DNA from 3 places in the Clostridium bornimense genome. Region 2 is predicted to be linked to each of the others. Evidence: riboswitches for the same ligand, from Rfam matches in the RefSeq annotation. Region 2 holds a riboswitch; each other region holds the start of a gene.
What was found. A riboswitch is a leader RNA that binds a small molecule or an ion and turns the genes downstream of it on or off. The one in region 2 is predicted to bind lysine.

Region 1 (8,197 bases), 720 kb from region 2:
ATTGATAATGGTCTCATAAGATTCTTTCACTGAATACTTAATTTGTGATTTACAATTGAATATTTCTACATTTAAATTTTCAAGTGATATACTTTTTGCTCTCTCTTCTAGAGATACCCCCTTAGAATTTATAAAAGGTATATCTTTTATAAGATTTTTATCATTTTCATTTTTTTTATATATCGTAACTGAAGCAATTAATATAACTAATAATGCTAAAATAATCATGAAATAATACATAATTTCCCTCCTACCATAAACGTTACCTTTTTAGTGTATCCAAATGAGAGAAAATTATTAACTTCAATACATTCTTATATTAACAAACTTCCTATAACTATTATTGCCACTAAAGACAACACATCAACAAAACAATAACTCAATATTGAAAAAAAACATCTTAAACTTTTATCATATTTAAAATAATCTATTGTCAATTTTATTGCTCCATAAGTAGATCCTATTATTAAAATAACTAGAATAAATAATGAAGTTTCATTTATCGCTGTAAGTTCCACAAACATAATAGAAAATATAATAAATATCAATAAATCCACCATTGCTAAGACTTCAAATACCTTATTTACCACTCTACTCTTTCCTTTCTAAAAGAACAATTATCTCATTTAAAAAGACTAATATCTCCATGAATAGATAACTCTATATTATCTTTTTCAGCTTTAACATTAGTAATTTCCAATCCATCTATTGTATCTAAAGTTACTATAATATCTCCATTTTCTTTATCTATTTTAATCCATTTATCTTCTTTTATACCTCTAAAAATTTTTTCCTTACTTATTGATATAAAACCAATATTTCCTTTTTTATAATGCAATACAGCATCTCCATCCTTGCTTCTACAATCAAACATCAAATTTATTTCCACAGGTATAAATTTATACTTAGCATTAACTATTAACTTAATTTCATTATTTTCTATATCTACTAATATTCCATTAATATTTTCCTTTATTCCTTCTATATCGCTAATTGCCATTATAACTAAATCTGTAATTTCTTCTTCTGAAAACTTAACATCGGAATCTATAGATATATTTTTTAAACTAAAATTTGCGTTATTAGGTATAAACTTTTTTACTATTTCTAATTGATTTATTGATACGTTGCTGTCTATAGATTTTACTTCTGTCTTAGGATAAAAATATATGTAATACGTCCCCCCTATTATAATTGACACTATAACTATTATTGATATAATAGTTCCAATAAACTTTTTCACTTTTAACAACCCCTTAGTAACCATAGATATAATAATCTATGTTTAATTCTTTGAAATTATTATAGATTCTATAATTAATATTTAACAAAAAAAAGAGAGAATGATATTTTTTATCATACTCTCTTTGTAAATATTTCACAATATAATTTTACCTTTTTTGATTAAGTGGGTTTCCTTTTCCCATTCTTTTCTTATCATCTGCTAAACTTAATTTATCATATTCTTCCTTATTAACCTTATCGTATTCCCTATTAATTTTCTCTTCCTGTTTTTTATTATCACTCATTTAAATCACCTCTTCATTTGTATTTTCTCAATACAATGAAGAAATATACTTCATGCTGACAATTATTAAAAACCTAAAACTTCATCTAATTCTGCTTCTAGTTCCTTACTAATATTCAAAAGTGGTAATCTTATCTCATCACTTTCAATTAAATTCATCTTTTTTGCTATATATTTAAGCGGTGCAGGATTTGGTTCTTTAAATAATAATGGAATAAATTCATACAATGGCTTCCAAAGTTTTAATGCTTCTTCCATCTTTCCTTCTTTTATATATTTATATATGCTAACAAACTCTTTAGTATTTACATGACATGAAGCTAGTATCCCTCCATCTCCTCCTAATGCTAAAGTTGAGTAGAATAGAGCATCCTCTCCTGTTAATACAGCAAAATCTTTAGGCTTATTCATAATTAATTTTTGCGATTCAGTAAAACTTCCTGAAGCATCTTTAATACCAACTATATTTGGTATTTCTGCAAGCTTTAATATTGTTGATATTTCAATATTTCTTCCTGTTCTATATGGAATATTATATAAAATAATATCTGTATTTATTGATTCTGCAAGAGCTTTAAAATGTTCATATATTCCCCTTTGATCTGGTCTATTATAATATGGGCATACTGATAGAATACCATCTACTCCTAACGCTTCTACTTTTTTTGCTTTTTCTATCAAAGATTTTGTATTATTTCCCCCAACACCAACTACTACCTTTACTCTTCCTTTTACATATTCTATAGTCTTTTCTATTATAGAAAAATATTCATCTTCACTTAAAGTAGGTGTTTCTCCAGTAGTTCCTAAAGGAATAAATCCAGTAATACCTGTATCTATATAACTTTCTATCATATTCTTATAAGAATCAAAATCAACTTCTCCATCTTTAAATGGTGTAATAATAGGTAACCATACTCCACTAAATTTCATAAAAATCCCCACCTTTTATATAATTTCTGATGCTAATAAATCTTCATAACTTTGTCTTTTACATACTACTCTACTATTTCCGTCTTTAACCATAACCACTGCTGGTCTAGGTATTTTATTATAGTTAGATGACATAGAGTAACCATATGCCCCTGTAGTAGCTACTGCAAGTATATCTCCACTTTCAACCTTTGGTAGTTTAGCATCTGATATTAATATATCACCTGACTCACAACATTTTCCTGCTACAGTTACTAACTCTTCTTCCTTACAATTCATCTTATTGGCAATAGCACATTCATAATCTGCTCTATATAAAGATGGCCTTATATTATCTGTCATACCACCATCTACTGATATATATTTTCTTACTTCTGGTATTTCTTTTATTGATCCTACTGTATAAAGAGTTGTACCTGCATTACCAATAATAGATCTTCCTGGCTCTATAATTAATTTAGGCATAGGATATTCTAATTTTTTAGACATCTCTTCTGCCTTATTTAATATAGCATCACAAAATACTTTCGGATTCTTTGGTTTATCTTCTTTAGTGTAATATATTCCGAAGCCACCTCCTAAATCTAATTCTGGAAGTTCTATCCCTAGTTTTGATCTTACATCATTCATTATATTAAACATAACTTCTACTTCATCGACAAAAGGATCTACATCAAATATTTGAGATCCTATGTGAGCATGCAATCCCATAAGTTTAATATTCTCTAACTTCAATATCTCTTTCACAGCATTTACTACACCATCATTAATAAGTGTAAAACCAAACTTAGAGTCTATTTGACCTGTTTTAATATAATCATGGGTATGAGCCTCAATACCTGGTGTTATTCTAATATAAACATTGACAACTTTATTTTCTTTCTTTGCAAATTCATTAATTGTATTTAATTCATAAAAATTATCTGCAACAAATCTTCCAACACCTAAAGAGATACCCATTTTAATCTCTTCAATAGTTTTATTATTTCCATGAAATAATACCTTCTCCATAGGAAACCCACTTTTATAAGCTGTATATAACTCTCCACCTGATACTACATCTAAACATAATCCTTCTTCATTTATAATTTTGCACATTTCTAATGGTAAAAATGCTTTTCCTGCATAAGTAACTCTATTTCCATTCTCTTTTACTTTAAAATTCCTTAGATACTCTCTACATACATTTCTCACATGTTGTTCATCAATGACATATAGCGGAGTAGAATATTCTTTAGCTAATTCTTTTGTTGATACTCCACCTATATAAAGTGTATCTTCTTCTATCCTCATTGTCCCTAATAACTTCATTAAAATAGCCCCCTTAATTAACTTACTACGAATACTGCTTTATGCTACAACATTTATATAGATTTATTTTTCTTATGTAAAAATTACTAAAAAACAAAAAAACAGCTAGGGTACACTTACCTTAGCTGTATTATGCAATACATCATTTTTGTAAAATGTAACCTTTGTAGCTCTCCACGAAAATTAGTGACAACATCATAAATATTATTTATAATGCCAGTGAACTTCAACGTCTATCCATTCACTTCGGCCATTGTCCCTTTCATTATTTCTCACTGTGTACCCACTAAAAATAACTACTATTGACTTTAGCACCTCTACCATAGGCAATATTCATTAATTATTTATTTTAGATTATTTTATCATCAATAACAATATATTTCAATAGTTAATAATAAGTTCTATATTTTATAAAATTCTGTAATAACATTTTCAAAATATTCAATATCTTTAACTCCCATAACCTCTCTTATAGAATGCATAGCAAGCATAGCTGCACCTATATCTACACTCTTAATTGGTAAATGTGATGAAGATATTGGTCCAATAGTAGAACCTCCCATCATATCAGAACGATTTACAAACGTTTGATATGGCACATTAGCCTTATTACATATATTCTTAAAAATAGCTATAGATTCTGCATCTGATGTATATCTTTGATTTGCAGAAATTTTTATTACTGGTCCCTTATTTATATATGGTATGTTTGTTGGATCATTTTTTTCCGATCTGTTAGGATGGATTCCATGAGCACCATCAGCAGATATCATAAATGAATTAGCAAGATTCATAAAGAAATTTTCTCTATTTCCTCCCATACTATATATTATTCTCTCTAATACATTTGAAAGCATCGGAGAGTCGGCTCCTTGCTTAGTAGTACTTCCAATTTCCTCATTATCAAAAAGTGCTAATACATTAGTTCCCTTAAATCCACTATTTAAAGAATTTATCATTGCTTTTACACCAACAAATGCCATTGATAAATCATCTATTCTTGAAGATGATATAAATTCTTTTTCAACACCAAAAGTAGTACCTTTTTCAAATTCATATAAATATAAATCGAAATCTAAAATATCATCTACTTCTATAGATAATTGTTTTGATACTATCTTTAGCAGATAATTATCTTTTTCAAACTCTTCAGTTATAAGGCCTAAAATAGGTAAAGTATCTACTTGTTTATTTAATTCTACCCCTTTATTTATCTCTCTATTCATATGTATTGCTAAATTTGGTATATATGCTATAGGTTCATTTATGTTCACAATATGATAATTAGGCTTCAATGGATTATCACTTTTAGTACAAACTCTTCCTGCAATAGCTAATGGTCTATCAAACCAGGTATTAATTATAGGTCCTCCATAAACTTCAGTATTTAACTTTATATAATTATTACTTATCATCTCTGGATTAGGTTTTATTCTAAATCCTGGTGAATCTGTATGAGCCCCCACTATTTTAAATCCATCAAAATTAACACTTTCTTCACCAATAGTGAAAACAACTAATGCTGATCCATTTTTATCTACAAAATATTTTCCACCACTATTTACTTGCCATCTTTGGCATTCTTTCAATTCCTCAAACCCTTCTGTTCTTAATATGTTTTTAATATTTTCTACTGCATGAAATGCTGTAGGACTACTATATAAAAAATCTATTAATTCTTTACTTAAACTACACATAATATTCCCTCCTAATTTATACAGTATAACAAATTAATTTATTTATATGCAAATGGTAATTCTTTAATATATAATTAAAGAAATAAACTATAATAAAGCGAGGTATAACTATATATGTTTTCTAAATTTTTAGTAAGAACCTTTATAAAAAATAGTGAAGACTATAAAAACAATAGTAAAGTTAGAGACAAATTTGGATTTCTTGGTGGAATTGTAGGAATCATTATAAATATAATTTTATTCTCTATAAAATTTGTAGTTGGTATATTATCTAATTCTCTAGCTGTTACAGCTGACGCTTTTAATAATTTATCCGATGTTTTTAGTTCAGTAGTAACAATTATTGGATTTAAGTTAGCATCAAAACCTGCCGATGATGATCATCCTTATGGTCATGGTCGTATAGAGTATATATCAGCACTAATAGTTTCAGTGTTAGTAATATTAGTTGGTTTTTCTTTCGTAAAATCTTCTATTTCAAGAATTATTCATCCTGTTCCAATAAAATTTCAATGGATACCAACTTTACTTATATTAATTTCAATATCCTTTAAACTATGGCTTAGTAGATTTAATGGTTATTTAGCTAAACTTATTAACTCTTCTGCCCTTAAAGCTTCTTCTGTAGATGCTCTTAGTGATTGTTTTACTTCTGGAACTGTTGTTATATCATTAATTCTATCTAATTGGATTCCTTTTCCTCTAGATGGCATAATGGGACTAATAGTTGCTATTTTTATATTATATTCAGGATTTCAATTATCTAAAGAAACATTGAATACTTTATTAGGAGAAAAACCTTCTACTGAATTAGTTACAAATATTGAATCAGAGGTATTATCTTATCCTAATATATTAGGTGTCCATGACTTACTAATTCATTCATATGGTCCTAATAAATATCTTGCTTCTATACATGCTGAAGTTCCTTCAACATTAACACTAGTTGAAGTCCATGACATAATTGATAGAGCAGAAAAAGAAATTTCAACAAAATTAAACGTGCATCTTGTAATTCATATGGATCCAATAAATTTAAACCATAAAGAAATCAGTATCACCGAAGACATAATGAGAGATATTCTTAAAGACTTTCATTGTATCACCAATATGAGTGATTTAAGGCTTGTAGGCAGCGGTGATGATAAAAATGTACTATTTAATATAACTACTGATGATACTTTATATAAAACATATAAATCCGAAACTGATCTAATCAACGACATAAATAAAGAAATCAAACTAAAAAATTTAAATTTTTCAACAGTAATAACTGTTAACAAAACCAAATAGTTTTCACCAGATTTCCTCTTATTCATATACTAATATTATAAAAAACATTGATATTATAGTATCAAATAGGAGGAAAAAATTATGTACTGTTTTTACCAATCAATTGCAGAATCAGAGGAGAAATTAAATCGTTCCTTCAATTGCGCTCTTCGTAAGATTCAATGCTTAATTAAAGAAAGTAACTTAAGCTGTTGTAAAAAGAAAGAATTACTTTGCGAAGTTAAAGAAGCTTTCTGTGATAGAAAAGCTGCCGCAAATAATTTATTTAGCACAGCTTATAGTCTAAATCAAGCACTAGAATGTGGAAATAATTCTCCTTGTCTAGTAAAACAAATAGCTGAAGCAGCTGAAAAAGAAGCAGAAGCATTTGCTTGTTTTACAAAAGAAGTGACTAGACTTATCTGCTGTCTTTTCAAAGGTTGCTCAAAGAACTTATGTAAAAAAGTATGTGAATTCATAGAACTATTAAAATCAACAGCTATGGCTGAAAGAAAGTTAGCTAGCGATTTTGCCCAATTATTATCAGCTTTAGAAAATGCCAATAATTGTGATTGCGACCGTGATTGTTGTGACTTTGACTGTGACTTTGACTGTGATTGCAATTCCCGTTGCAATTCTGATTTTGACTATAACTCATATAATAATTCTAGTAACGAATTCAACACTAGAAATACTTGGACTAACTTTACTGATAATTGTAATGAATATTCAAATGATTATGCAAACTATGATAATTACAATAGTTGTTCAAATAATTACAATAACTACGACAATTATAATAATTATAGTGACGTAGCTAGTTATAATGATAATTGCAATAACTATAATTATAATGATGTAGCTAGCTATAATGATAATTATAATAACTGCAATTCTAATAATTGCAACAATTCTTGTTGCTGTCCTTGTGATTGTGATACTAGAACTTTATCATTAGATGAAATTGTTGGTAGAAATAATTGTAATTATTAATAGCTCTACAAAAGTTATCTATAAATTAATATTTCAAAAGAATAAGAGTTCATCTCTTATTCTTTTGAAAAGTTAGAAAATTTAAAATTTAAAAAATAATGTGTTTTTTTTTAAACTAGAGTAAATAACATTATTTAAGAGATATTACGCTCAAATCCTAAACTATAGAATTTGAGTATATTTTTTCAAAATCTTATAATTATAGTAAATACAGTATATCGAGGGAGGGATTGCTAATGAGAAGAAATCCTATTTTAAATCCAAACTTTATAGGCTTTGCCCACTACGGAAAAAAACCACCTATTATCTTAGATGACGATACTATCTTTTTCCCTTGTAGTGAACATATATTACAACTTTCTGTAAACGATATAAATTACTTTCTAAAAGGAAGCAGCGTAAAAATCAGCGAAATTTGCCAAAAGTATGATTATCTACTAAAAGATTGCGAGTATGCAGAACT
Region 2 (8,197 bases):
GTGGATCATCTGGTGGTTCAGCAGCAGCAGTTGCATCAGGGATGGTGCCTATCTCATTAGGATCAGATACTGGTGGATCTATAAGACAACCTGCAGCTTATTGTGGTGTTGTAGGGCTTAAGCCAACTTATGGGTTAGTATCAAGATTTGGACTAATTGCTTTTGGATCATCTTTGGATCAAATAGGACCATTTACAACTTCTGTAGAAGACAGTGCTTATATGCTAAATATATTAGCTGGAGAAGATGATTTTGATTCTACTACAACTAAGGGGTTAGAAAAGAAAGATTATACTAAAGCTTTAGAAGAGAGCATAAAGGGAATGAAGATAGGAGTTCCTAAGGAATTTTTAGCAGAAGGACTAGATGAAGAAATAAAGGCTTGTATGTATAACAGTATAGAGGTTTTAAAGTCATTAGGAGCAGAATTAGAAGAAATTTCTCTTCCTATATCTAAGGATGGACTTGCTGCATATTATATTATTTCTTCATCAGAAGCAAGTTCAAACTTATCAAGATATGATGGAATAAGATATGGATATAGAACTAGTGAATTTAATTCTGTAGATGAACTTATGGAGAAAAGTAGAACTGAAGGATTTGGAGATGAAGTAAAGAGAAGAATTATGCTTGGAACTTATACTTTATCTTCAGGATACTATGATGCTTATTATAATAAGGCAGAAAAGTTCAGAAAAAAATTAAGATATGAGTTAAAAAAAGTATATGAAAAATATGATTTAATATTATCACCAACATCTCCAGTATTACCATTTAAGATAGGTGAAAAGAATGATGATCCTGTAGCTATGTATTTAGCAGATATATATACTATCAATGTTAATTTAGGAGGAAATCCTGCTATATCACTTCCATGTGGAGTAAGTAAAGAAGGATTACCAATAGGACTTCAATTGATTGGGGATCATTTCTCAGAGGAAAAAATATTTAAGGCAGCTTATAGCTTGGAAAAAGCATTAGTTCTAGATTTATAGGAGGGGACAGAGTTATGAATTTTGAAACAGTTATAGGATTAGAAATCCACGCAGAATTAAAAACTAAGACAAAGATATTTTGTTCTTGTTCTACAGAGTTTGGAGCAGAGCCTAATGCAAATACTTGTCCAATATGTATGGGGTTACCGGGGACATTACCAGTATTAAATGAAGAAGTAGTTAATTTAGCAATTAAGGCAGGAAAGGCACTTGGATGTGATATAAATTTATATAACAAAATGGACAGAAAAAACTATTTTTATCCTGACTTACCAAAGGCATATCAAACATCACAATATGATATTCCAATATGTTCAAATGGATTAGTAGAATTTAATTATGAAGGTAAAGATGTAAAGGTTAGATTAAATAGGATTCATATTGAAGAAGATGCTGGAAAACTTGTTCACGTTGAAGGCGAACCAATTTCATTAATAGATTATAACAGAGTTGGTGTACCACTTGCGGAAATAGTAACAGAACCAGATATAAGATCAGTTGGTGAAGCTGTTGCATTTATGAAGGCTTTAAAAGGAATATTAGAATATGCTGAAGTATCTGACTGTCGTATGGAAGAAGGGTCATTAAGATGTGATGCTAATATATCTTTAAGACCAGTAGGACAAGAAGAGTTTGGAACAAGAGTAGAACTTAAAAATATTAACTCTTTTAGAGAACTTCAAAAGGCATTAGAAAAGGAAGAAAAAAGACAAAGAGAATTATATCAATTTAATGAAGGTCATAAAGTAGTTCAAGAAACTAGAAGATGGGATAGTGGAAAAGGAAAAACTATTCCAATGAGAACTAAGGAAGAGGCTCATGATTATAGATATTTCAGAGAGCCAGATCTTGCACCTATTATAATAAGTAGTGAACAAGTTGAAGCTATAAAAAATAGTCTTCCAGAAATGCCAGATGAAAAGAGAGAAAGATTTTTAAAAGAATATTCATTAAGTGAAAAAGAAGTAGATATTCTTATAGGGGATAAGGGCCTTGCTACTTACTTTGAAGTGGTTGTAGATAAAGGAGCAACACCAAAGATAGCAGCAAACTGGATTTTAGGAGATATCCTAAGAATATTAAAAGAAAAGAAATTAGAATCAAAAGATATAGCTGTTTTACCAGAAAAATTAGCAGAACTTATTAAGGTTATAGAAGCTGGTAAGATAAGTACTACTGCTGGTAAGGAAGTATTAGATGAATTATTTGTTACTGATGATGCTGTAATGGATATAATTGAAAAGAAAGGTCTTATGCAAATAAGTTCTTCTGATGAGTTAGAAAAAATGGTGTTAGAGGTAATAGATAATAATCCTAAGTCAGTAGAAGATTTTAAGACGGGAAAAACTCAAGCTGCATCATTCCTAATGGGTCAAGTTATGAAAATGAGCAAAGGAAAAGCAAATCCGAAGTTGGCTAAGGAAATGATTGATAAAAAACTTATGGAAATTTAGAAAGTGGGACAGTAAAAAAATCACGATTAGCAATTCACGATTCATAATTATAGAGCAACTTATTTAAGTCGTTTTTTAAACGGTGATAATAAGTTGCTTTTTAAATTTAAGTTATTTTTAAGATTAGGTACCATACTTATTATTAGTGGAGTAATTTTTAATATTTTATTGAGAAGTATTTTAATAGATAGAATGGAATCTACTTTAAAAGAATCTATGATGCAGATAATGAATAGTACTTCTGAATCGGTAAAGTATAGGGTATTATCTAATCCTAGTAAAACTAATGAAGAATATATCGTTAAATACTGAGTGTAATATACAAATTAGAGGCAATGATAATGTGATACTTTCGGACAACACTACTAAAAAATTTAGTAAGGATATTGATAGTATTAATTTAAAATCTCAGAAAAATGCTGTAGCAATGTCAATTAAGTATAGTAATTCAAATGTATATGGAATATTATCTTATCCTATATATAATCTTTTATTTTGATTAATACAGAAGACGATATAATCGTTAAAATGTACATGCAATATACATCTTAAAATTGGATTAATTTTAATAGGGTGAAGTTTATATACGTGATTAATGAAGTTTTCTCGCGAAAAAAATTATAGTATTGGACAAGTAATTTATACTAGGTTGATGAATAAATTTTATAGAAGTTATAATAACATAATTAGAGAAATTACATAGGAATTTCTTTCATAATGATGCACTGAAAAGAGGGCTTTTGCTTATAAAATTTATTGCGATAGTCATATTATTTTTTAATTTTATATATTTTAGTTATATAAATTATGATACAGTATTTTACTGCAAAGCTAATAGATTAAAACGATATGTATAATACCTAAATAAAACTAAAAAAATATAAAAATATTATAAAAAGCTATTGATAACAAATAATAATTATTATATAATAATAAATGTGAGTAACGAATGAAAACAAAATGTAAAAGCACAAAAGATAAAAATAAAGATTTAATTGAGATATATAAGTATAATAAAAATGTTATGGAGGGAATTTAGTTATGAAAAAGTTTATTTGTACAGTATGTGGATATATTCATGAAGGGGATGCAGCTCCAGAAATGTGCCCAATTTGTAAGGCGACTGCAGATAAATTCCAAGAGCAAGCAGGAGAATTAAAATGGGCTGATGAACACAGAATCGGAGTAGCAGCAGGAGTAGATCCAGAAATATTAGAAGGATTAAGAGCGAACTTTACTGGAGAATGTACAGAAGTTGGTATGTACTTAGCAATGAGTAGACAAGCTGATAGAGAAGGATATCCAGAAGTAGCAGAAGCATATAAGAGAATTGCCTTTGAAGAAGCAGAACATGCAGCAAAATTTGCTGAATTACTAGGAGAAGTAGTAGTAGCAGATACAAAAGCAAACTTAGAAGCTAGAGTTGCAGCAGAGTATGGAGCAACAGAAGGTAAGAAACAATTAGCAACACTTGCAAAACAACAAAATTTAGATGCTATACATGATACAGTTCATGAAATGTGTAAAGATGAAGCAAGACACGGAATGGCATTCAAAGGATTATTAGAAAGATACTTCACTAACAAATAATTAAAAAGATACAAGTGAAAGATTTGGTTTATATATATATAATTTAAATAAGAATATTATGGAGGAAATTTAGTTATGAAGAAGTTTATTTGTACAGTATGTGGATATATTCATGAAGGAGATGCAGCACCAGAAATGTGCCCAATTTGTAAGGCCACTGCAGATAAGTTCCAAGAGCAAGCAGGAGAATTAAAATGGGCTGATGAACACAGAATCGGAGTAGCAGCAGGAGTAGATCCAGAAATATTAGAAGGATTAAGAGCAAACTTTGTTGGAGAATGTACAGAAGTTGGTATGTACTTAGCAATGAGTAGACAAGCTGATAGAGAAGGATATCCAGAAGTAGCAGAAGCGTATAAGAGAATTGCCTTTGAAGAAGCAGAACATGCAGCAAAATTTGCTGAATTACTAGGAGAAGTAGTAGTAGCAGATACAAAAGCAAACTTAGAAGCTAGAGTTGCAGCAGAATATGGAGCAACAGAAGGTAAGAAACAATTAGCAACACTTGCAAAACAACAAAACTTAGATGCTATACATGATACAGTTCATGAAATGTGTAAAGATGAAGCAAGACACGGAATGGCATTCAAAGGATTATTAGAAAGATACTTCACTAACAAATAGTTTTAATATTATATAACCTATTAAAAAGATAAGGCTCTCGCAATAACAAATGAAAATTTGTAGGCGAGAGCTTTTTTAGTACACAGTAATGATTGAAATTCCTATTACATATGAAGAAGTGAGATATGGAAATAAGACAGTATATGATAAACAGGTAGCTTATTTAAAAAAGTTATTAAATAAGACAAAATAAATGGTTAATTTAAGGTGATGTACTAATATATTTGAAGAAAATGTTTTAAGGAATTTTTGCATCTTAATAAAAAAGGTTGAAAAATAGGAATTATACTAATTGAAAGTAAATATGTGGATATGATATATTATTATTAGTGTCTTATAAATTAGGAGGAAAAAAGTATGCAAAAAAATTCAGGGTTGGCTATTGCATCTATGATATTAGGAATTATATCAATAGTATTTTCGATAACTTTTATATTTGCTTTTTTAGGTGTAATTTTGGGAATAGTAGGATTGGTTTTGGGCATAGTAGGAAGATCACAAATACAGAGATCACAAGGAGAGATAAATGGAAGTGGTATGGCACTAGCAGGAATAATATGTTCTTCTGTATCATTAGGCATAGTAGTATTAATGTGCTTGGGATGTGCTGCAATTTTAAAAGTTGATGATTCAATGGACTATTATTATCTAAAATTAATTTTAGGTGGAGTTTAGAAGAACCTTTTTAAGGTTCTTTTTTATTTATAGCTCTTTCTCTCCTAATAGAGGTAAAATTATATTCATATTGATTTCTTATCACTATTTAATATTTGGTAACCATATGTTCTATTTATACTAGTATTATAAATAATGTATATAAAGTTGAATCAGATAATCAGTTTGCTCAACCCAAAGAAGGAAATCAATTTTTAGCTGTATATTGTACTTTAGAAAATATTTCCGATAAAGATCAAGTAGTTTCGTCTATTATGATGTTCAAAGTTGTTGATAGTGTATGTACATAAAAGTATGTTTAAAAATATAATAACTAAGTAAATACAAATTATTACAAGTCACTTGATTTTAAAGATAAATAAGTGTATTATAAAAACATGTGAATATTAGTTGTAATGATAGAGGTGCGATGTTTAATAGTACCATTATGGAGGTAAGCGCTATGAAGTAATGGAAAAGGAATCATCGCCGAAGTGTATAGTTAATGCTTTAAGGACTATATTGCTGGGCTTGCATAAAATATATGTAAGACTGTCACAGTGTTGTGGAGTGCTATCCGAAGTAGTTAATTTTTCATGTATTTCAACATGAATTAATAGCCGTGGATTTCTCCAGGGCTTTTCTTGATATAAAAATGTACCTATAGCATTTAATTACGCTAAATATTTAAACTAATTTTTAGGGGGAATTCATCGTGAAAAAGAGATTAAGAGTAGGTATACTTGGGGCTACAGGTTTTGTTGGACAAAGATTAGTTACATTATTGACAGATCATCCATATTTTGATGTTACTGTAGTAGCAGCTAGTGGTAGAAGTGCAGGAAAAAGTTATGAAGAAGTGGTAGGATCAAAATGGAAACTTGATATACCTATGCCAGAATGGGTAAAACCAATGGTTATAAGAAACCTTAATAATATAGAAGAAGTTAAGGATGATGTTGATTTTGTATTTTGTGCAGTAAATATGGACAAAAATACTATAAAGGAATTAGAAGAAGCATATGCAAAAGCTGAAATTCCTGTCGTGTCAAACAATTCAGCTCACAGAATGACAAAAGACGTACCAGTAATTGTTCCAGAAATAAATGCATCTCATTTAGAAATCATTAATGCACAAAGAAAGAGATTAGGAACAAAGAGAGGGTTTATAGCTACAAAGCCTAACTGTTCAATACAAAGCTATGTACCACCATTAACAGCATTATTAGAATTTGAACCAACAAAGGTAGTAGTTTCTACTTATCAAGCTGTTTCAGGAAGTGGTAAAACTTTAAAAGAATGGCCTGAGATGGAGGATAATATCATTCCATTTATCGGTGGAGAAGAAGAAAAGAGTGAACAAGAACCATTGAAAGTATGGGGCCATATTGAAAATGATGAGATAAAATTTGTTGATGGTATAACAATATCAGCTCAATGTATTAGAGTTCCAGTATTAGATGGACATTTAGCAACTGTTTCTGTTTCATTTAAGAAGAAACCAACTAAGGAACAAATTTTAACTAAATGGGCTGAATATTCAGGAAGACCTCAAGAACTTGAACTTCCATTAGCACCAAAGCAATTTATTACTTATTTTGAAGAAGAAAATAGACCACAAACTCATTTAGATAGAGATATAGAAAGAGGAATGGGAATATCTGTTGGTAGATTAAGAGAAGATACTATATTTGATTATAAATTTGTTGGACTTTCCCACAATACATTAAGAGGAGCAGCAGGTGGAGCTGTTTTAATGGCAGAATTGCTTTATAGAGAAGGCTATTTAGAATAGTTTTAAGAAAAATAGTGAATAGGTAAGAAATCAAAAGTTTCTAATAATGAGCTGTTGCACGAAAGGTGTGACAGCTTTTTTAGTAAGTTTGATAATCAGAGGACTGGAGCATAAAGTTTTTTATTATATGATAGTACTTTGTTATTTTATTAAGAATTATATGATACAATAATGTAAAATAATTCAATAGAAGGAGTATTATATGAGAAGGCTCACAAGAAAGAAAAGACATAAAGAAAAATTATCAACTGGGATTATTAAGATTTTTGTATTAATATTATTGCTAATCATTATAGCAACAATAGTTGGTTATATATTTGCAAAGGTAGTATAGAAGAAAATATAAAATGATTTAGATGATCTTATAGAAGTAGCAAAGAGATTAGGGGATAAATCTCAGGAAGTGATTAGTTATATAAAACTCTATAATTGGAGTTATTATAGCAAAATTAGAGGTGTTGACTTTAGAAATTTGTATTCAGCAGTACAAGATTTATAAGAAGCGTATATTTAGTTGGAAGTATAGATAATATCGAAGTAGATAATACTATATAAGATTGTATTATGTATATAATTGTAAGATTTATGTAAGAATAACGACAAATGTCCCGTGTATATCAATATACATAAAACAAAGAAAAATAGAGAAATTTTAAGTATTCTTATGATAAATATCAAAAAAAGAACAATTGATAAATTTTTTATATAAAACAGGTGCTATAATAAGTCTTGTCGCTGCGAGAGAGCAGTAACAAAAAAGAAAAAAGTTATTGACAAGATTCGATAGCTTTGATATAATAAATGAGCGTCGCAAGAGAGCGACAGATGATCTTTGAAAATTGAACAGAAGAAACATATAACCAGTTAATTCTTTAAATTGACTCATATATATGAAGTCAGCAAACTAGTACTAAGCTAGTAATCAAACTTTTTAAATTGAGAGTTTGATCCTGGCTCAGGACGAACGCTGGCGGCGTGCTTAACACATGCAAGTCGAGCGAACAAAGCTCCTTCGGGAGTGGAGTTAGCGGCGGACGGGTGAGTAACACGTGGGTAACCTGCCTTATAGAGGGGGATAGCCTTCC
Region 3 (8,197 bases), 360 kb from region 2:
ATGTAGCTTTAGCTTCCCAATCACCTTTACGTACTATAAAGTTTATTTCACCTGCTTCTTCTGTAGATTCTACAACGGCAAATACACCATCATCATCTTTTCCCATAAAATCTACTTGTTTTCCATCTTTACCAGTTTCCCAAACCCATAAATTCCAATTACTATAATCCCCATCAGGCCTATTGTACCTAATCTTTACATATACAGTAGCATCACTTGCTGCTGATGCTGTAAATAAAGGTATCTGCATCATAGTAAACATAAGAATAACTGCTACGATTAAAGCTGACCAATGTTTTATCTTTTTCACAAACCCCACTCCTTTAAAACGTTTTCTCAAATTAATTATAATACAGTTTTAATTTTATATAAATGTATAAATATAGATTTGTAAATGTATACAAAGTTAACCCGGACTTCCTTTGTATACATTTACAATAGTAAGTAATTCCTTATACTAATAAAAAATAAAGTGACTTTTATTAAGCCACTTTACTCTAATTATTCTATATTCAATTTTATTATTTACTAATAAAAAGTTCCTATTTTCCTTAATACTAGTACTATCAATATTACTGTAGTTGTAACACTCTTACTTCCTTAGTATTTTATCGTAATGATTTTATAAATTTAGGTAATAAGCTTCCTAGAAAAACTAATACTACAGCTAATACTATAAACAATACTTGAATTCCGCTCATTTACTCTTCCCCCTTATTAAGTGAAAATAATTTTTTAAATATCAAAACTATATCACTTTATTACTAACTTTCACTAATAATGATAATAAATTTGCTAAATGAATTCAATATTGTTAAGAAAACTTTAATAGTTTATATATAAAGAATTAATGAACTTCTACATGTCTTTAGCCTTTGGTATTGGTTTACCAACTATATATACTGTTGCTCCTACTAATAATATTGATACTGGCAATACAATCCATATACTTATACCTAGCGCCGCTGGTATATACCCAGCTAGAATGGATATTGCCGCTACTGATAATGCATATGGCATTTGTGTTCTTACATGTTCTATATGGTTACATCCAGCACCTGTAGATGAAAGTATTGTTGTATCAGATATTGGTGAACAATGATCTCCAAATACAGCTCCTGTAAGTACTGCACTAGCACTTATTATAACTAAATTCATACTCCCTGAACCTACTGAAAATGCTAGCGGAATTGCAAGTGGCATTAAAATACCCATAGTTCCATAAGCTGTTCCTGTAGCAAATGATATAATTGCTCCTAGTATGAAAATAATTGATGGTAATATAAATGCTGGTATTTTATCAGATAAAATAGATACTAAATAATCTCCTGTACCTAAATCTTTAATAACTCCTGTTAAAGCCCATGCTAAAACAAGTATCACAGCTGTAATAATTAATGGTTTCATTCCTTCTATCCAAGTTTCAATAGCTTCTCCAACTGTGAATATCTTTTTACTTGCTGCCATTACTATTGCCACTATAGATGCTAAAAGTGCTGATTGGAATAATACTATAGATGCATCTGCTTTTCCAAAACAAGTTTGTATAGATCTCAATGACATAGGTGAATTTCTTATAATATCTATAGCAGCAGTATCATCTCCAGACATAACTATAGACTTACCATTTAAATAAAATCCAATTACTGCCCCAACTATTAAAACACCTATAGGAATTATGGCATTCCATATTGATAATTTTACATTAGCTTTTGGCTCTAATTCAGCATGTTCCTCTGTACTTTCTATATTTCCATTACTTAATACTTTACCTGTGGTTCTCGCTCTAACTTCAGCTTTATACATAGATCCAAATTCTCTTTTCATTAGTATTGTATATACTATAAAACAAAGAATAAGTATATTATAAAACCTATATGGTATCGTCTGTAAAAATACACTGAATCCATCAACCTCTTGACCTATTGCTGCAAATGCATCCTTAATTAAAGTTAATTCATAACCTACCCAGGTAGATATTATTGCAATTCCTGAAATAGGTGCCGCTGTTGCATCTATTATAAATGCTAATTTTTCTCTAGAAATTTTCATTTTATCTGTAACCGGCCTCATTATAGGACCTACTATAAGTGAATTAGCATAATCATCAAAAAACACTAAAAGTCCTAATATCCATGTTATTATTTGTGCACTTATTGGTCCTTTGGCTTTTTTCGCCAAAGCCTCTGCAATAGCTTTTGCTCCACCCATCTTTGCTACTAATGCTATTATTCCACCGATAACTAAAACCTGAAGTACTATACCTGCATTCCAAGGATCTGCTAATGCATTTATCATCCTCTGTACAATTTCTGTTATTGTTATAAATATAGCATTTATAACTGTAGAATCTACTAGGGAAATTAAAAATGCTCCCGAAATCAGACCTATAAATAGTGATACTATTACATTCTTTGTTATAAACGCTAAAATAATTGCAATTAATGGCGGTAATAAAGTTAGCACCCCATATCTATCAACATTTTTTATTTCTGTTCCATCACTACCTAATGCTATTGTTGTCATTGATATTGTTATTAACAATATCAGCATAAAAGTACGTAATACTCTTCTTTTGTTCTTCACTTTCTCTCCTCCTATTTTTTCTATTAAATGTAAAAAAAGCCTAGAGCATACACTCTAAGCTTAAAATTAACATTAATAATCATAAGTCGCGAGTGATAGCTCTCCATAAAATTCCTTTATGACAGTCTTAAAGATATTATCTGCAAAACCAGCATAGTATATTAAAGCATTAATACTAAACTTCGGCGACAATTCCTTTCGTTAAACTTCATCCTGCTTAAGTCCATCTAAATACTCTTAATTATCGCGCCTCTATCACGGAATATTCAATTATATAATTTATATCATGGCTAATATATTATTGTCAATGTAAATTGTTGTTTACTTGTCATAATCTGCTACGATTCTAGATTCTACAACCTTTTTTATATATCCCGCCGCTTCTACATGATGAGGATTTACTTGATATGAATCTAAATCTTCTCTTGTATTAAATACAGAATATAGAACAACATCATAAGCTGCGTCTGAATCATTCCAATTTATACCTACTTCTATCTCAACAATTTCGGAAATTTTATTCTTTAAACTTTCTAATGAGTTCTTAATTATCTCCGCATTTTCCTTTTTTGTTTTACCTTCTGCTTCTTCTTTTAACTTCCACATAACTATGTGCTTTACCATAATTACTTCCTCCTAAAATTATAATATTATTGTATTTATATAGTATATCATTATAATTATATAATAAAGAATACTTATTTAATATTACATAATAAGGAGGTAACTATGCTTTTAAAATCTGTATTAATTGACGGTGTTACTAAAATAGTCCCTATAACAGAAATGACATTTAATGAATTTTTATTAGATAAATATCAAGGCGATGAAGCTACTATTAGATCAGCCTTAAAAAAAGATGGCTTAAAACCATCTTATATAGATAAAGAAATTGATAAATTAAAAAAGGATTTTCTTAGATATTGCAATGAATTTTCACTAAAAGAAAAGTAGTATGGATACTTTTCCATACTACTTTTCTTTTAGTTGCTACCAGCTAAAATCTTGTTGCTCCTACCCGCTTGTCTAGCAACTTGATTCACCGATACCTTGTCCAAATCACCAGTAAAATTATCTACTCTAAGTTCCGTTCCATCAATAAGTTGTGTATCATATGCCTTTTTACCAACATATATCTTTGAGAATTCAGTAAAATTTTCACCTTTCACTACAAGAGCTCCATTTTCGATATATGTCTGATCAATACAAACATTTTTTACTCCTATACTAGTTTCAATTTTCTCCAACTTCTCATTGCCCATATAGTAGTTCTTCCCAAATAACATATCATACTGTATAAGAGCTAACTTTTCATCATAATCATCTTCATTTTTTAATGTATTATGAATATTAGGAATAATACCTTCCGTTATATTTAATGAATTTAATATTTTAGTTGATAACTGATATGATTCTATATTTTCATCATTTTTCTCCAACCCTATATTGTCCCATATTACATAGTCAACTTTATACTTGTCTATATAACTTGCATTTTCATTCGTTATTACATTTAATGTTGGTAAATGATCTGACACTAGTGAAAGGATAACTGGTTCACCTCTATTTTCTAAATTTTCTATTAAACTTTTTATAAATTGATCTGTTTCATATAATTGATTACAATAATACTCAAGTTGCTTTTTATCCCAATCATCTATATCTCCTTCATCTACTGTAATTGTCTTCTCATATTCTTCACCATAATCATAACCTCCATGATCTTGTACAGTAACTACATATACAAAATCATTTCCTTCTGTAGAATCCATAGCCTCATCTATATATTTACCAAGTATATTATCTTTAGGCCATCCTATTGGTGTTGTATCATAGTTTGTCATAGATTCTATTGGCGTAAATGTATCAAAACCTATATTCTTATATACTTCATCTCTTGCATAAAATGTTGCCTCATAATTATGAACTACATGAGATGTCAACCCATATTCTTTTAAGATTCTCGGAATAGACTCTACAGGTTGTTTTCTTAAAATTGTATTGTATGGCACTTCTCCTGTAGAAAAATTCTTTACTGCCATACCTGTTAAAAACTCAAATTCTGATTTTACAGTTCCTCCGCCGAACGTATATACATGCGCTTCTCCAGAAGTATAATTATTGCTAATTTCTCTGAATGTTGGTATTGGATCCATGTTATACGTTATACCTTCTATTTTCAATGGATCAAAAAACGACTCCAACTGAACCATTATTACATTTGCATTAATGTAATCATTATTATCTTCTGCTTTATTCATTTCAATTGTATCTTTTATATCATTTATATTTTCTTTTGTATAATTTTCTGGCTTACTTCTCTTACTTTTCTCCACTGTTTCTAAAAATGAATAGCTGAATCCATTAGATTTGTAATTTAAGACTAAATCCCAAAATATATCTGATATAGTTTCATTTTTTCTAGAATTACTTATTGAAATTGGAGTTGTAATCGTAACTATAACTATTAATACCCAGGCTATAGAGTTACTTAATCGATTTTTAGCGACATCTTTTCTCCATATTAATGTCATAATAAATCCAACTATAGTTAATCCTATTAATCCCATCAATACATATAGTATCAATTGTTTCATTCCAATATACTTACTAGCTACAGCTATTCCTTCTTTCAGCAAAAACATATCATAATAGGTTAAAGGTTCCCCTTTCATATTTAACATTGCCTTATTAGCAAAGCCCATTATTAATAAAATAATTGTAATTATTGAATATGCAAAATACTTTTTTTTAAATAAATAACTTATTGCAGTAATAATTAAAATAATTCCTATATTTATTCCAACAATGGTACTATTATTGTTAATAAAATCCAATACATCTTTAAAATTTCCTCTTTGCATTAACTCAATAAGAAAGAATATTGCAAATGAACCTACTAACCACAATACTAACATACTATAATTATTTTTTTCTAATTGTTTTTTTATCCAAGTAGCAAATCTATTTCTTGATATAACTTCATTCAATTTACGTATATAATTATTTTTTGATATAGCTTCATTCAATTTACGTATATGATTATTTTTTAATAACCAATTCTTAATTCTATTCATCAAAATACTCCTCAATATTCAATTTGTCATATTATAAATCATTATATGTTTTCTTGTTATAATATTCAATATTATAAACTTTTTTACTATTTAACGTTTTGTTAACATTAAATTGATCTTAACAAATTATAGATAGCGTCATTATCATTATCTGTAGTCCTACCTTTAATTACTTTTTTCAACTTTTCATCACCATTCTCTACTACAAATCCATGACCAACTTCTTTTAACATATCAAAATCATTCATGTTATCTCCAACGGCAAATACATCCTCTAACTTATAATTTAGCAAATCACATAATATTTTTACTGCCATTGCTTTTGATGTATTCATTGGCATCACTTCTAAATATATATCATCACTTCTAACAATATTAGCTTGTCCAACTTTTTCTTTAAAAATAGATTGCAAATTATCTAATTTACACTTATCTCCTACTATCAATACTTTTCTCCATTGCATATCATATATAGTATCATCTAATTCATAGTGAACCTTATATCCCTTTTTCTTAAATCGTTCCGTTCGCTTATGGTTATTGTATACATAAATTTCATCACTACAATAAATTTCTATTCCAATAGAAGGATCTATCGACTTTATTTTCTCTAAGTAACCCTTTACATTTTTTTCTAACGTTTTTGCATATATTTCTTTTTTCTTGCTGAAATCATATATACTCGATCCATTAAAAATAATTGCTGGCGCATTTATAGGCAATCTATCTAAAAATTTTTCTACACCCTTTTTCATTCTTCCTGTCGCAACAGTAAATCTGCCACCTAATGATACAAATTCTCGTATAGCTTCTATGTTTTTTTCTGATATATTTCCATCTTTATTTAGAAGTGTTCCATCCATATCTGATATAAGCATAACCCCTTCAAATGTCTTCATATCTCTTGAACCTTTCTATTAAATCTTTTTATTAAATCTTACTTTTAATAGTATATCATAACTCTTTATGTATTTCCTATGTTAATTTTCCCTACGTGAAAAACACTATAGTCTTACTGACAGCAAATTAGACAAGAATTATAACTTATTCATTAAATTTATAAAATTAGTCTTACTAAGAAACTTTAAACTAAATAAACTCCTTTATAGTTACTTTACATAGATAAGTATAGAGGCTCTGCTCACGAAATAGAATCGTTATTGCACAGCCCCTAAATCTTATTTATAACTTAAATTATTAACCATCATTCGCTCTATTGATTCTATAGACGTACCTTTTCTCTTACAATAGTCCTGCATTTGTTCTTCTGATATCTTATCTATACTAAAATATCTACTTTCTTCATTTGCAAAGTATAATCCACAAACAGAACATACTGGAGTCATTAAATAATTTTCTGTAAGTTCTACTCCTATATTTGTCTCTCCCTTTAATATATCAAATAACTTTCTTTTTTCTGAATGATCCGGAAGAGATGGATATCCTATTGCTGGTCTTATTCCTTTATACTTAGCATCAAATAATGATGTAAAATCTAATACTTCGCCCTTTGAATACCCCCAAAATTCTGTTCTCACTTTATAGTGAAGATATTCTGCAAAAGCCTCCGCAAGTCTATCTCCAATAAGCTTAACCATTATAGCTGAATATTCATCGCCTGCTTCTTTAAATTCTTTAGATAGTTTATCAATTTCACTTCCTGCTGTTACAATAAATCCACCAATATAGTCTTCTATATTACTTTCTTTTGGTGCTATAAAATCTCCTAAAGCCAAAGTTGTCTCATCTTTATTGATTTTTTGTTGTCTTAATGTATTGAATACTGTTAGTATATCGACTCTTTCATCATTCTTATATACTTCTATATCTTCACCTACTGAATTTGCTGGAAATATTCCATAAACTCCTTTTGGCTTAATTCCTTTTTCAATCAATAGATCTATCATCTTATTTCCATCTTCAAAAAGTTTTTTAGCCTCATTGCCGTATTTGCTATCTTCAAGGATTGTTGGATACTTTCCTTTCAATCCCCATCCATAAAAGAATAAACTCCAGTCTATATATTCTCTTAATATTCTTATAGAAATATCATTTACTTTATATACACCTAATTTATTAGGCTTAAATATATTCCACTGTATATCCACTTTATTCTCTCTAGCTTTTTTTAAAGATAATAACGGTGATTTTTTAGTATTATAATTATCTCTAATATTTTTATACTGATTCTTTGTTTCTTTTATAAAACTATCTTTTACTTTTTCATTCATTAATTTTTTGCATACTTCTACTGATTTTGAAGCATCAAAGCAATGTACTACAGCTCCAGAATATATAGGATCAATCTTTACTGCCGTATGTGTTTTTGATGTTGTTGCTCCACCTAATGTTAATGGAATATTTAATCCTTCTTCTTCTAACGCCTTTGCTACATGACACATTTCATCAAGAGATGGTGTTATAAGTCCACTTAACCCAATGATATCTACATTTTCTTCTTTTGCCTTAGCAATTATATCTTCACATGGTACCATTATTCCCATATCAATAACTTCAAAGTTGTTGCATGCTAA

Region 1: linked by a shared signal. The riboswitch ahead of lysA (diaminopimelate decarboxylase) and the one ahead of asd (aspartate-semialdehyde dehydrogenase) in region 2 are both predicted to bind lysine.
Region 3: linked by a shared signal. The riboswitch ahead of CM240_RS12940 (Na+/H+ antiporter NhaC family protein) and the one ahead of asd (aspartate-semialdehyde dehydrogenase) in region 2 are both predicted to bind lysine.

What each region holds. Positions count from the first base shown of each region.
Region 1 covers NZ_HG917868.1:1,004,418-1,012,614, reverse strand. Annotated here, with positions in the region: gene CM240_RS04475 (GH36-type glycosyl hydrolase domain-containing protein) at 1-240, opposite strand, end outside; gene CM240_RS04470 (hypothetical protein) at 315-590, opposite strand; gene CM240_RS04465 (hypothetical protein) at 623-1,243, opposite strand; gene CM240_RS17760 (hypothetical protein) at 1,392-1,529, opposite strand; gene dapA (4-hydroxy-tetrahydrodipicolinate synthase) at 1,595-2,461, opposite strand; gene lysA (diaminopimelate decarboxylase) at 2,477-3,772, opposite strand; lysine riboswitch at 3,932-4,100, opposite strand; gene CM240_RS04450 (M18 family aminopeptidase) at 4,174-5,469, opposite strand; gene CM240_RS04445 (cation diffusion facilitator family transporter) at 5,584-6,762, shown strand; gene CM240_RS04440 (hypothetical protein) at 6,844-7,734, shown strand; gene CM240_RS04435 (hypothetical protein) at 7,971-8,197, shown strand, end outside.
Region 2 covers NZ_HG917868.1:283,794-291,990, forward strand. Annotated here, with positions in the region: gene gatA (Asp-tRNA(Asn)/Glu-tRNA(Gln) amidotransferase subunit GatA) at 1-995, shown strand, start outside; gene gatB (Asp-tRNA(Asn)/Glu-tRNA(Gln) amidotransferase subunit GatB) at 1,010-2,449, shown strand; gene CM240_RS01310 (hypothetical protein) at 2,543-2,761, shown strand; gene CM240_RS01315 (NADH peroxidase) at 3,491-4,039, shown strand; gene CM240_RS01320 (NADH peroxidase) at 4,115-4,663, shown strand; gene CM240_RS01325 (DUF4190 domain-containing protein) at 5,021-5,338, shown strand; gene CM240_RS17160 (DUF4352 domain-containing protein) at 5,434-5,628, shown strand; lysine riboswitch at 5,730-5,901, shown strand; gene asd (aspartate-semialdehyde dehydrogenase) at 6,033-7,112, shown strand; gene CM240_RS18115 (hypothetical protein) at 7,315-7,446, shown strand; rRNA gene CM240_RS01335 (16S ribosomal RNA) at 8,045-8,197, shown strand, end outside.
Region 3 covers NZ_HG917868.1:2,844,639-2,852,835, forward strand. Annotated here, with positions in the region: gene pulA (type I pullulanase) at 1-310, opposite strand, end outside; gene CM240_RS12940 (Na+/H+ antiporter NhaC family protein) at 859-2,586, opposite strand; lysine riboswitch at 2,675-2,849, opposite strand; gene CM240_RS12945 (Dabb family protein) at 2,908-3,210, opposite strand; gene CM240_RS12950 (hypothetical protein) at 3,316-3,540, shown strand; gene CM240_RS12955 (LTA synthase family protein) at 3,570-5,663, opposite strand; gene CM240_RS12960 (Cof-type HAD-IIB family hydrolase) at 5,771-6,562, opposite strand; gene metH (methionine synthase) at 6,842-8,197, opposite strand, start outside.